3 regions of the Exiguobacterium sp. s157 genome follow, and region 1 is predicted to be linked to each of the others. Evidence: riboswitches for the same ligand, from Rfam matches in the RefSeq annotation. Region 1 holds a riboswitch; each other region holds the start of a gene.
The links. Region 1 has a riboswitch for S-adenosylmethionine ahead of KNP67_RS11060 (aminotransferase class I/II-fold pyridoxal phosphate-dependent enzyme). Riboswitches for the same ligand answer to the same signal wherever they lie in the genome.
Positions count from the first base shown of each region.

Region 2: it holds a riboswitch for S-adenosylmethionine, as region 1 does, so the genes downstream of both, KNP67_RS07390 (Na+/H+ antiporter NhaC family protein) here and KNP67_RS11060 (aminotransferase class I/II-fold pyridoxal phosphate-dependent enzyme) in region 1, are expected to answer to the same signal.
Region 3: it holds a riboswitch for S-adenosylmethionine, as region 1 does, so the genes downstream of both, metK (methionine adenosyltransferase) here and KNP67_RS11060 (aminotransferase class I/II-fold pyridoxal phosphate-dependent enzyme) in region 1, are expected to answer to the same signal.

Region 1 covers NZ_JACSLQ010000005.1:169,697-172,963, forward strand. Annotated here, with positions in the region: gene KNP67_RS11055 (AI-2E family transporter) at 101-1,201, opposite strand; SAM riboswitch class I at 1,375-1,475, shown strand; gene KNP67_RS11060 (aminotransferase class I/II-fold pyridoxal phosphate-dependent enzyme) at 1,553-2,728, shown strand; gene KNP67_RS11065 (iron-containing alcohol dehydrogenase family protein) at 2,725-3,267, shown strand, end outside.
Region 2 covers NZ_JACSLQ010000003.1:42,863-46,129, reverse strand. Annotated here, with positions in the region: gene KNP67_RS07390 (Na+/H+ antiporter NhaC family protein) at 15-1,316, opposite strand; SAM riboswitch class I at 1,369-1,464, opposite strand; gene KNP67_RS07385 (GGDEF domain-containing protein) at 1,561-3,240, opposite strand.
Region 3 covers NZ_JACSLQ010000004.1:255,763-259,029, forward strand. Annotated here, with positions in the region: gene KNP67_RS10040 (GNAT family N-acetyltransferase) at 1-38, opposite strand, end outside; gene KNP67_RS10045 (hypothetical protein) at 203-700, shown strand; gene metK (methionine adenosyltransferase) at 740-1,948, opposite strand; SAM riboswitch class I at 2,081-2,200, opposite strand; gene pckA (phosphoenolpyruvate carboxykinase (ATP)) at 2,516-3,267, shown strand, end outside.

The sequences.
Region 1 (3,267 bases):
TGAATGACTGACATCGGTACCTCTCCTTTCTGCATTGGACTGTCTTCTCTTCAAGATTATGATATTTCTGTGAAATGTGTCAACCTAAATCGTCAATGTGTCATAACAATTCATTCAAGTTCTTGCGACTGAGCCGGTAGTCGATCAAGCGCGAGAACACGACTTGAATCATCGCCGTGACCGGCACGCTGATGAACATCCCGACGAGGCCGAACAGGCTGCCGCCGATGATGATCGACGTGATGACCCAGAACGGCGTGATGCCGACGCTGTCGCCGAGAATCTTCGGCCCGAGCCAGAGTCCGTCGAATTGTTGCAACAAGAAGATGAACAAGAGGACGATGAGCGCCGTGAACGGGTCATAGAAGTAGGTGATGATGAACGCCGGGATCATCCCGAGCAGCGGCCCGACGTACGGGATGAAGTTCAAGACACCGACGATGACGCCGAGGAGAAGCGCGTATGGCGCCCCGATAATCAACAGACCGGCGACGGCCAGCACCCCGATGATGAGGCAGTCGAGCGACTTCCCGATGATATAGCGTTTAAAGATGTAATCCATCTCTTGGAAGATGTCGATCGTCGTCTTGGCTGACGCGACCGGGAACATCGCATACAACAGCCGCTTGAACATGCGGGCAAAAATCTCTTTGTCTTTTAAAAGATAAATCGAGATGACGATCCCAATCAAGAAGTTAATGAGCGTCATCGTGAAGCTCGACACGTAGCTGACCGACGACAAGACGGCCGTCTCGACCCAGCCCGAGTAGCGCTCCTCGAACCGGCTGAAATCGATGGCCTGGGCGACTGTCGCGTTATACTCTTTCAAATACGTGTTCAACTGTGACAGATACCCGTCGATTTGCCGGATATAGGACGGGAGTTCCTCGATGAGCGAGGCGAGGCTCGAATAAATGCGTGGGAACAGCGTCACCGCAGATATGACGAGAATCCCGATAAAGATGATATAGACGATCAGCAAGCCTTGATATCGTTTTAGTTGAAACCGTTCTTCTATATAGGACAGGACGGTATTCAGGAGCAGCGCGATGGCGATTCCCATAATAATCGGCGTCAGCAACTGGAACGTATAATGCATCATCTGCGAAATCGTATCCGGTTCGCTGATGACTTTCCAGAGCACGAGCAGGATCAGGCCGATCACGCTCAACTTCCAAATCAATTGACGGTTTAATTCCAAAGGTCCATCCCCTCATGTTTTAAATTTTGTAGAATAACGTTCACTTTCACTATGAACGTTTTTTTATCGGGATTCAAGAGGACATGCTCATTTTCAAAAAAGGATTGACAAGATTGGTAACGTTTGGTTAACTAAGTGACATATTACAAAAAGACAAATCGCATATAAAACACTTTCTATCAAGAGAAGCGGAGGGACTGGCCCGATGAAGCTTCAGCAACAGATTGATTCAATACTGTGCTAATTCCAGCAAGGTGACCTTGAGAGATGGAAAGGTGGTTGTTTGAATACGTCCGTATCTCGACACCCCTTTCCGCGGAAAGGGGTGTTTTTTGCATAGGAGGACTATTCATGACTGACAGACGCTCACATCTACTTAAAACGTTACCACCTCAACATTTCGTCGGACTCGCGAACGAGGTGGCCGAACTCGAACAAGCCGGCCGCGACATCATCCGACTCGGACAAGGGACGCCTGACCTGCCTACGCCTGAGCCAATCTGTGACGCGCTTCAGACGGCGCTCCTCGACGCCTCGACCCATCAATACGGTCCGTTCCGCGGTCAGGCCCGCCTGAAGCAAGCAGTGGCGACGTTCTATTTGAATGAGTATGGAGTCGAACTTGATCCCGAGACAGAAGTAGCGATTCTCATCGGCTCAAAATCTGGTCTCATCACGTTGCCGCAATGCGTACTCGAACCTGGCGACGGAATTTTGCTACCGAATCCCGGCTATCCTGATTACATCTCGGGGGCACGCCTCGCCGGTGCCGTCGTCCGTGACCTCGTCCTCCGGGAAGAGAACGGCTTCTTGCCGGACTATGAGACGCTCGATACGCAAGATGCAAGACTCATGTATTTGAACTACCCGAGCAATCCGACCGGAGCCGTCGCCTCACCCGCTTTCTTTGACGATACCGTCCGTTTCGCCCGGGAGCGGGACTTGATGGTCGTCCACGATTTCGCATATGGCAGCATCGGATTCGATGGCCATGTCCCGCCTAGCTTTCTGCAGGCGGAAGGGGCGAAAGAAGTCGGCATCGAGGTATATACGATGTCGAAAGCGTTCAACATGTCCGGTTGGCGCGTCGCCTTCGCCGTCGGGAACGCGGACATCATCGAGGCGATCAACACGTATCAGGACCACGTCCACGTCAGCGTGTTCTCGGCCATCCAGGCGGCGGCTGTCGCTGCGCTCGAGGCGCCCCGTACCATTCGCGATGACTTGGCACGACTGTACGAGGCACGGCGTGATCGCCTGATCGACGGGTTGAACCGGGCCGGCTGGGCCGTCGAACCGCCGGAAGGCTCGTTCTTCGTCTGGGCGAAAGTGCCTGAGGGTGATGCCAAGTCGTTCTCGCGGAAACTGCTGCATGAAGCCGGTGTCGCCGTCACCCCGGGCTATTTCTTCGGTTCGGAAGGGAACGGATACGTCCGCTTCGGCCTCGTCTCACCGGAACCGAAGATTGACGAGGCCGTCGAACGAATCGAGCGGTTGTTTGCCGCCTATGAGGAGGTGCGCGCATGATTCGTCAGGCCGTCCTTGAATATGACCACGCCGATGACGCGCTCGACCGTCTTGATGACTTAGTCGACGGCCGCCGTGCCCACGTCCTGCACGGTCAGAAAGGGTATGACGTCGTCCGAGCCATCTTTCCGGCCATCGCGGACTATCCGGCAACAAGGTTCAGCGGGGAGTGCACGGACTCGGAAGTCAAACGGCTCAAACCGTTGGACGCCGACGTGTTAATCGCCGTCGGAGGTGGCAAGCTCGTCGATACGGCCAAACTCGTCGCCTATCAACGGAACGTCCCGCTCATCGTCGTCCCAACGCTCGCCTCGAACTGTGCGGCGTTCACACCGCTCAGCGTCGTCTATCAGGAGGACGGGAGCTACGACCGCTACGACATGTTCCGCGTCGTCATCGAACGGGTCATCGTTGACTCACGGGTCATCTCGCGCTCACCATATGAATACTTTCGGGCAGGTGTCATCGACACGGTCGCGAAGTTTTACGAGGCCCGTTATTTGAGTGGTGACAGCTCAGCTGACGCCGGCGTCAACACC
Region 2 (3,267 bases), on a different contig from region 1:
CAAGGTCGTTTTCGTTAAGCGCGTTTTTTGAAACGCGGGAAGTTAAAGGCGATGGCCAATCCTCCGCAAATGAACAACAAGAACGGATAGAACATATACGGCACGAGCGCCGGTGATGCCGTGTTCGTCAGTTCGGCCGCAATGAGAAGCTGTGCCCCGTAAGGCAGCAGACCTTGGACCCCGCACGAGAAGATATCGAGTACACTCGCAGACTTTTTACGTTCGATGTCATAATCGTCGGCGATGTTCGCGGCGAGCGGACCAGCCACGAGAATCGAAATCGTGTTGTTCGCCGTCGCGACGTTTGTCGCACTGACGAGCCCGGCGATGCTCCACTCCGCGCCGGCCCGTCTTTTAATTCGGGACGTGAGCGCGTCACGCAAGTACGTGAGTCCGCCGTTGTGCGAGATGAGTCCGACGAGCCCACCCATGAGCAATGTCAGGAGTGAAATCTCGGCCATGCCCATCATGCCGTCCGCCATGGCGGTGACGTACGTGGTGACGGCTAGACTGCCATCCAATAGACCGATGATGCCGGTTAGGGCGATGCCGCCGAGCAAGACAAGGATGACGTTCATTCCCGTCAAAGCGAGCACGATAACCGCTAGATACGGAATCAACTTATACCATTCAAACGCCGCCGGCTCGATGGTCGATTCTCCGCTCGATAGGGCAGCGAGTAAAATCGTTGTGATGACGGCTGCCGGCAAGACGATCCAAAAGTTGGTCCGGAACTTGTCGCGCATGTTCGTCCGCTGGGTGCGGACGGCTGCAATCGTCGTGTCCGAAATGAACGACAAGTTATCCCCGAACATGGCACCCCCGACGACGGCGGCCGCCGCGATAGCGATATTGACGCCGCTCTCCTCATGGATGCCGAGAGCGATCGGCGCCAGTGCGGCGATCGTCCCGGTCGACGTACCCATCGCCATCGAGATGAAGGCTGCGATGACGAATAGGCCGCTCAATAGGAGCGAGGGCGGTAGTAACGTCAATGCCGCATTGACGGTCGCGTCAATCGCACCGATTGCTTCGGCGACGCTTGAAAACGCACCGGCGAGCAAGAAGATGAACACCATGATGAGGATGCTCGGGTTCCCGGCACCTTGGGCGACGCGTTCGACCGTCTGGGTGACGCTCCCTTTCGTCATCATCGCCGCGACGATCACGGCAATCAAGGCCGCGATCAAGACGGGGAATTTATAAAAGTCGTCATAATAGATGCCTGCCCCGATAAAGAAGACGAGGAAGACGAGTAAGGGCAAGAGCGCCCATTTGTTAGCTGTTGGTTGTTCCAATCGATTCACCTCATTCATAAAAATAAAAAGAGAGCCTTCTGAAAAAAGGCTCTCTCGACAAGAAACACTTTTTTCATCTTTCGAGCAGACCGCTCGCTGGATTTGGCACAGGTTACCCGCTGCCGAGACGTCATCGGGCCAGTCCCTCAGTCTCTCTTGATAAAAAAGTTGTGATATTTAGTTATAAGACACGTTCCCTAACGTACCTGTTTCAAATCTGCTTGTCAATAGCAAACCCCCACGCGATGAACGTGGGGGCGAGTCAGGTCGTTAAGAAATTATAATGGGCGACGCGGTTGCGACCGGCGTATTTCCCGCCGACGTAGAGCGCGCGGTCGGCGTTACGAATCGTATCGTCAAGACGTTTGTCGCCGAACGACTGAATCGTATCGACACCGATTGAAGCGGTGACGGGTATATCGATTCCGTCGACGTGGAACGGTTTGTTCTCGATTTGTTGGCGGATGCGCTCGGCGATCTCGACGGCGGCCTCAACATCACAACGGTTTAAGAGCAAGATGAACTCTTCACCGCCGTAACGGGCGGCAAAGTCTTCGGTGCGGAGCACTTGACGAATGCGGCGACCGAATTCTTGGAGCACACTGTCTCCGACTTGGTGACCGTGCGTGTCATTGATTTTTTTGAAGAAGTCGATATCGAGCATCGCGACGGAAATCGGATACATCGAGCCGTCCGAGATCTGTTGAATCCCGTATTCATAAAAAGCCCGCGCATTGGCAAGCAGCGTCAAGCTGTCCGTCCGGCTCTCAGTATAGAGGCGGTCGCGTTCATGACAACGACTGATCGTCCGATTGAACGACTTGAGCAGTTTGACAATCTCGCGTTGAATGATGGGCGGATAGCCATAGACGTGCTCGCCCGTCATCACAATCCACGTGCGGATTCCTTCGATTTCCTCGGAACGGACCGAGATGAAGCTATGATAGTCTTCATTAAATTCGTTCGACAGCGGGGCGTCCCATTCGAAGCGCATCTCGTACTCGACCGAGGCTTCGTTCGGATAGGTTGCATCGAGTAATTCAAAGACGACATGGCGATCGATCGGCTGGCGCGTCTTCAAATCAAAGTAAAGTGTGCGATCAAACAGTTTGAACTCGACGTACCCTTCATCGTACTCGTTGAGTCGCTCACATTGACTGAGGAACACTTCGATGGCTTGTGCCTCGCTTTGCGATAGCGATACGGCTTCTTTTGCTTCATCATATTGTTCAATCAACGATTTGAAGGCGTCTTGTCGACCTTTTTGAATGATGAGTCGCTTAATAAAGAACGTGAGTGCGGCGGCGATACTGCTGACGACGAGCAAGTTTGTCTCCCGGAAGAGCGAGGCCGCCAAAATGAAGACGAGACTGACGATATACGTGTAAAACGCGATGCTTAAAAAGTCGCGGACCGGGATGTCGACGCGGAACCACCAGCCGACTTGATACTTTTGGACGACCGTGTTCAAAATGATGGCAATAATCAAACCGGCAAGCGGGAGGAACGATTCTTGGGAATAGAATCCGAGACCGGTCACACCACCAAGTGCCAAGTAGACGCTGGCCGGGATGGCGATTTCCAAAAATGACGTGATGGCATTCCACGGATACGTAAAACGGAACCGTCGAAGCGCGACGCGCGGTTTCAAGTTGACGAACTGGAAGACGAGTAGTCCAATCTGATTGACGAACAGCGCTGTCTCAAAATCAAAGAATAGAAAAATAATTAAGACGATACTTTCTGAAAAGGTAAAGTAGACGCCTTTCCGTTCAATGGAGTCCATTTGAAAAATAATGACGAGCAACGCGATCAAGATGAACGGTAACGGCTCGATGGCCGGCATGTTCAATACGCCTGTAGCGAACAAGATGAGCGTCAAACCGAATAGCATACTCCAAATACTCCAACCAAGGACGGACATCTTGCGGAAATGGTTCATGGTTCCCTCCTATGTGGGAAAAATTCA
Region 3 (3,267 bases), on a different contig from region 1:
GTGGCGGCATCTTCTGGCACGGCTTCTCGAATCTTCATAACGGCATCCCCCTTTTGGCCAATCTAGTAGTAACATTCCCCATCGGCAAAAAAATATCCTGCCCGTTCATTACTTTTTGATGTCGAAATGAAGGAAAACGTTATTTTCCATCTTGTGTCGGGTATAAGAGTATCAATGCCAACTTACAAAAAGGAGTGTTACCATGGAACCGAAACTACAACACGATCCACAAGTCGAGCAAGCCAATCATCCGAACCGTCAGTTTGAACAAACGAACACAGGAGGTCCAAAAATCACAGTCGTAACTGGGATGCTCCTCGGCGCCCTCGTCGGCGGCCTACTCGCCTTACTTAGTACGTCAAACCGTGAGAACACAAAACAATCGTTCTCGAGCGCGAAGTCATCGGTCGGCGGTCTCGTCGATACGGTCAAGCAAGACCCGGCCGGAACGGCGTCACAAGTCATCGGTCAAGTGAAAGCAGCGAGCGAGGTCATTCAAGACGTCGCGACCGACGTGCAAAACGTCTATGAAAAAGTCGCCGGTGAAGTCGACACGGTCAAACAAGACGTGAACAAAGTCGTCGGGACGGCGCAAGAAGCGAAATCGGATTTACAATCGATCGGCGAGAAAGTCGTCGAAGCGAAAGATACGGCACTTGGCAAAGAGAACTCAACAACTGAAGACAAGCCGCAAGCCTAAAAAAAACGACCTTTCGAGTGAAAGGTCGTTTTTCTATGCTTATGCGAAACGTTTCGCGCCTTCTTCGAGCACTGCCGCTTTGTCCGTTTGCTCCCATGGGAGTTCAACGTCTGTACGACCGAAGTGGCCGTAAGCTGCTGTCTGCTTGTAGATTGGGCGACGAAGGTCGAGCATCTTGATGATGCCGGCCGGACGGAGGTCGAAGTTCTCACGAATGAGTTCGACGAGCTCAGTCTCGCTCAATTTGCCTGTGCCGAACGTATCAACCGCGATCGATACCGGGTGAGCAACACCGATTGCGTAAGCAAGTTGAACTTCTGCTTTGTCAGCAAGTCCCGCTGCAACGAGGTTTTTCGCCACGTAACGAGCTGCATACGCTGCTGAACGGTCAACTTTGGTAGGATCTTTACCTGAGAACGCGCCGCCGCCGTGACGAGCGTATCCACCGTACGTATCGACGATGATTTTGCGTCCTGTGAGGCCTGCATCCCCTTGTGGTCCACCGATTACGAAGCGGCCAGTCGGGTTGATGAAGTATTTCGTGTCCGCGTCGATGAGTTCAGCCGGGATGACTGCATCGATGACGTGCTCTTTCAAATCAGCTTGGATTTGCTCGAGCGTGATGTCTTCCGCGTGTTGTGTCGAGATGACGATTGTGTCGATGCGAACTGGGTTGTTCGCTTCGTCGTATTCGACTGTCACTTGTGTCTTACCGTCTGGGCGAAGGTAAGCGAGCGTGCCGTTCTTACGAACTTCTGCCAAACGACGTGACAATTTGTGAGCGAGTGAAATCGGGAGCGGCATGAGTTCCGGCGTCTCTTTTGTTGCGTAACCGAACATGAGACCTTGGTCACCAGCACCGATCGCATCGATTTCTTCTTCAGTCATTTGTCCTTCACGAGCTTCGAGCGCTTGGTCAACACCTTGCGCGATGTCTACCGATTGCTCATCGATCGATGTGAGGACAGCACAAGTCTCTGCATCGAAACCATATTTCGCACGTGTGTAGCCGATCTCACGAACAGTTTCACGAACAACTTTCGGGATATCCACGTAAGTTGATGTTGTGATTTCACCTGCTACGAGCACGAGACCTGTTGTGACAGACGTCTCAGCCGCAACGCGGGCGTTTGGATCTTCAGCTAAAATTGCATCCAAAATCGCATCTGAGATTTGGTCACAAATTTTATCCGGATGTCCTTCCGTGACGGACTCCGAAGTGAAAAGTCGACGGTTCAAGTTTGCCATTTCGAAAAACCTCCTATAATAAAGGGTGATGTGTGGACGGTACTCGTTCCCCTTACGCGTTGCTTTGGGACGGTAATGAAAAAAACCTCTCGCCATGTTCAAATGGGAAAGGTTGAATCGTTCTTCCTTACCCTCTTATCGTTCGAAGCTTACGCTTCGCTTCAGGATAGCACCTTTTCCGAATAACAATGAAAACTCGGACGGTTGCTGGGCTTCGTAGGGCCTTGTTCCCTCCACCGCTCAGAATAAGAGTATCCGTTACGAAGACCATCATATAAATGACACCCCGTTCTGTCAAGCGTATCGACCGAATTCGTCAAACTTTTCACAAACGGTCAAATAGTTATGTTTGTGAAATATCAAACATTTTTTTGTCCGTTTTGGTTTTTGTACTATGACCTGGTACAGAATATGTTAGAATGACAATGTAAGAAAGCGCTTACTTTAAAGGGTAAAAAATGCTTGTTTTTGATTAGTATGTCACATATAATAAAAACGTCATACTGATTAAACGCGGAAGTATGCGGATTTCATCCACATCTATTTAGGGGAAAGGTGGGATTCAGGATGGCGACAACGCTCCTGAAAATCGAAGAATTAATTAAAGGTGCCGACATGATGCGGAACTTGACGGTTCCAGAACTGGTGGAAGAAGCCATTCGCAACGGTGAGGGCGTACTGACGAAAGACGGGGCTTTATCGGTCAGTACCGGGAAATTCACAGGACGGTCACCGAAAGACAAATTCGTCGTGCAAGATGAAGTCAGCAATCATTTAGTAGACTGGGGTCCAGTCAACCAACCGATCGCGGAAGAGAAGTTCACCGCGCTACTCGACAAAGTGTTGACGCACCTCGAAACGAAAGACAAGCTCTATTATCTCGAGGCTTCTGCGGGGGCAGACGAGCACTATACGCTCCCGGTCCGTGCCATCACGGAATACGCGTGGCACAATTTGTTCGCCAAACAGTTGTTCTTGCGTGAATGGCCGACGAAAGGTGCCTTCGAGCCCTTCACGGTCATCTATGCACCGAGTTATAAGGCCGATCCAGTCATCGACGGGACGAACTCCGAAACGTTCATTCTCGTCTCATTCGCCAAGCGGACCATTCTGATCGGGGGAACAGAATACGGCGGTGAGATTAAAAAATCGATTTTCTCGGTCATGAACTTCTTGTTGCCGGAACAACATGTGTTATCGATGCACTGCTCGGCGAACGTATCGGACGCCGGCGAGACGGCCCTTTTCTTCGGTCTATCGGGAACTGGGAAGACGACACTGTCGGCCGACCCGGAACGCCATTTGATTGGGGATGACGA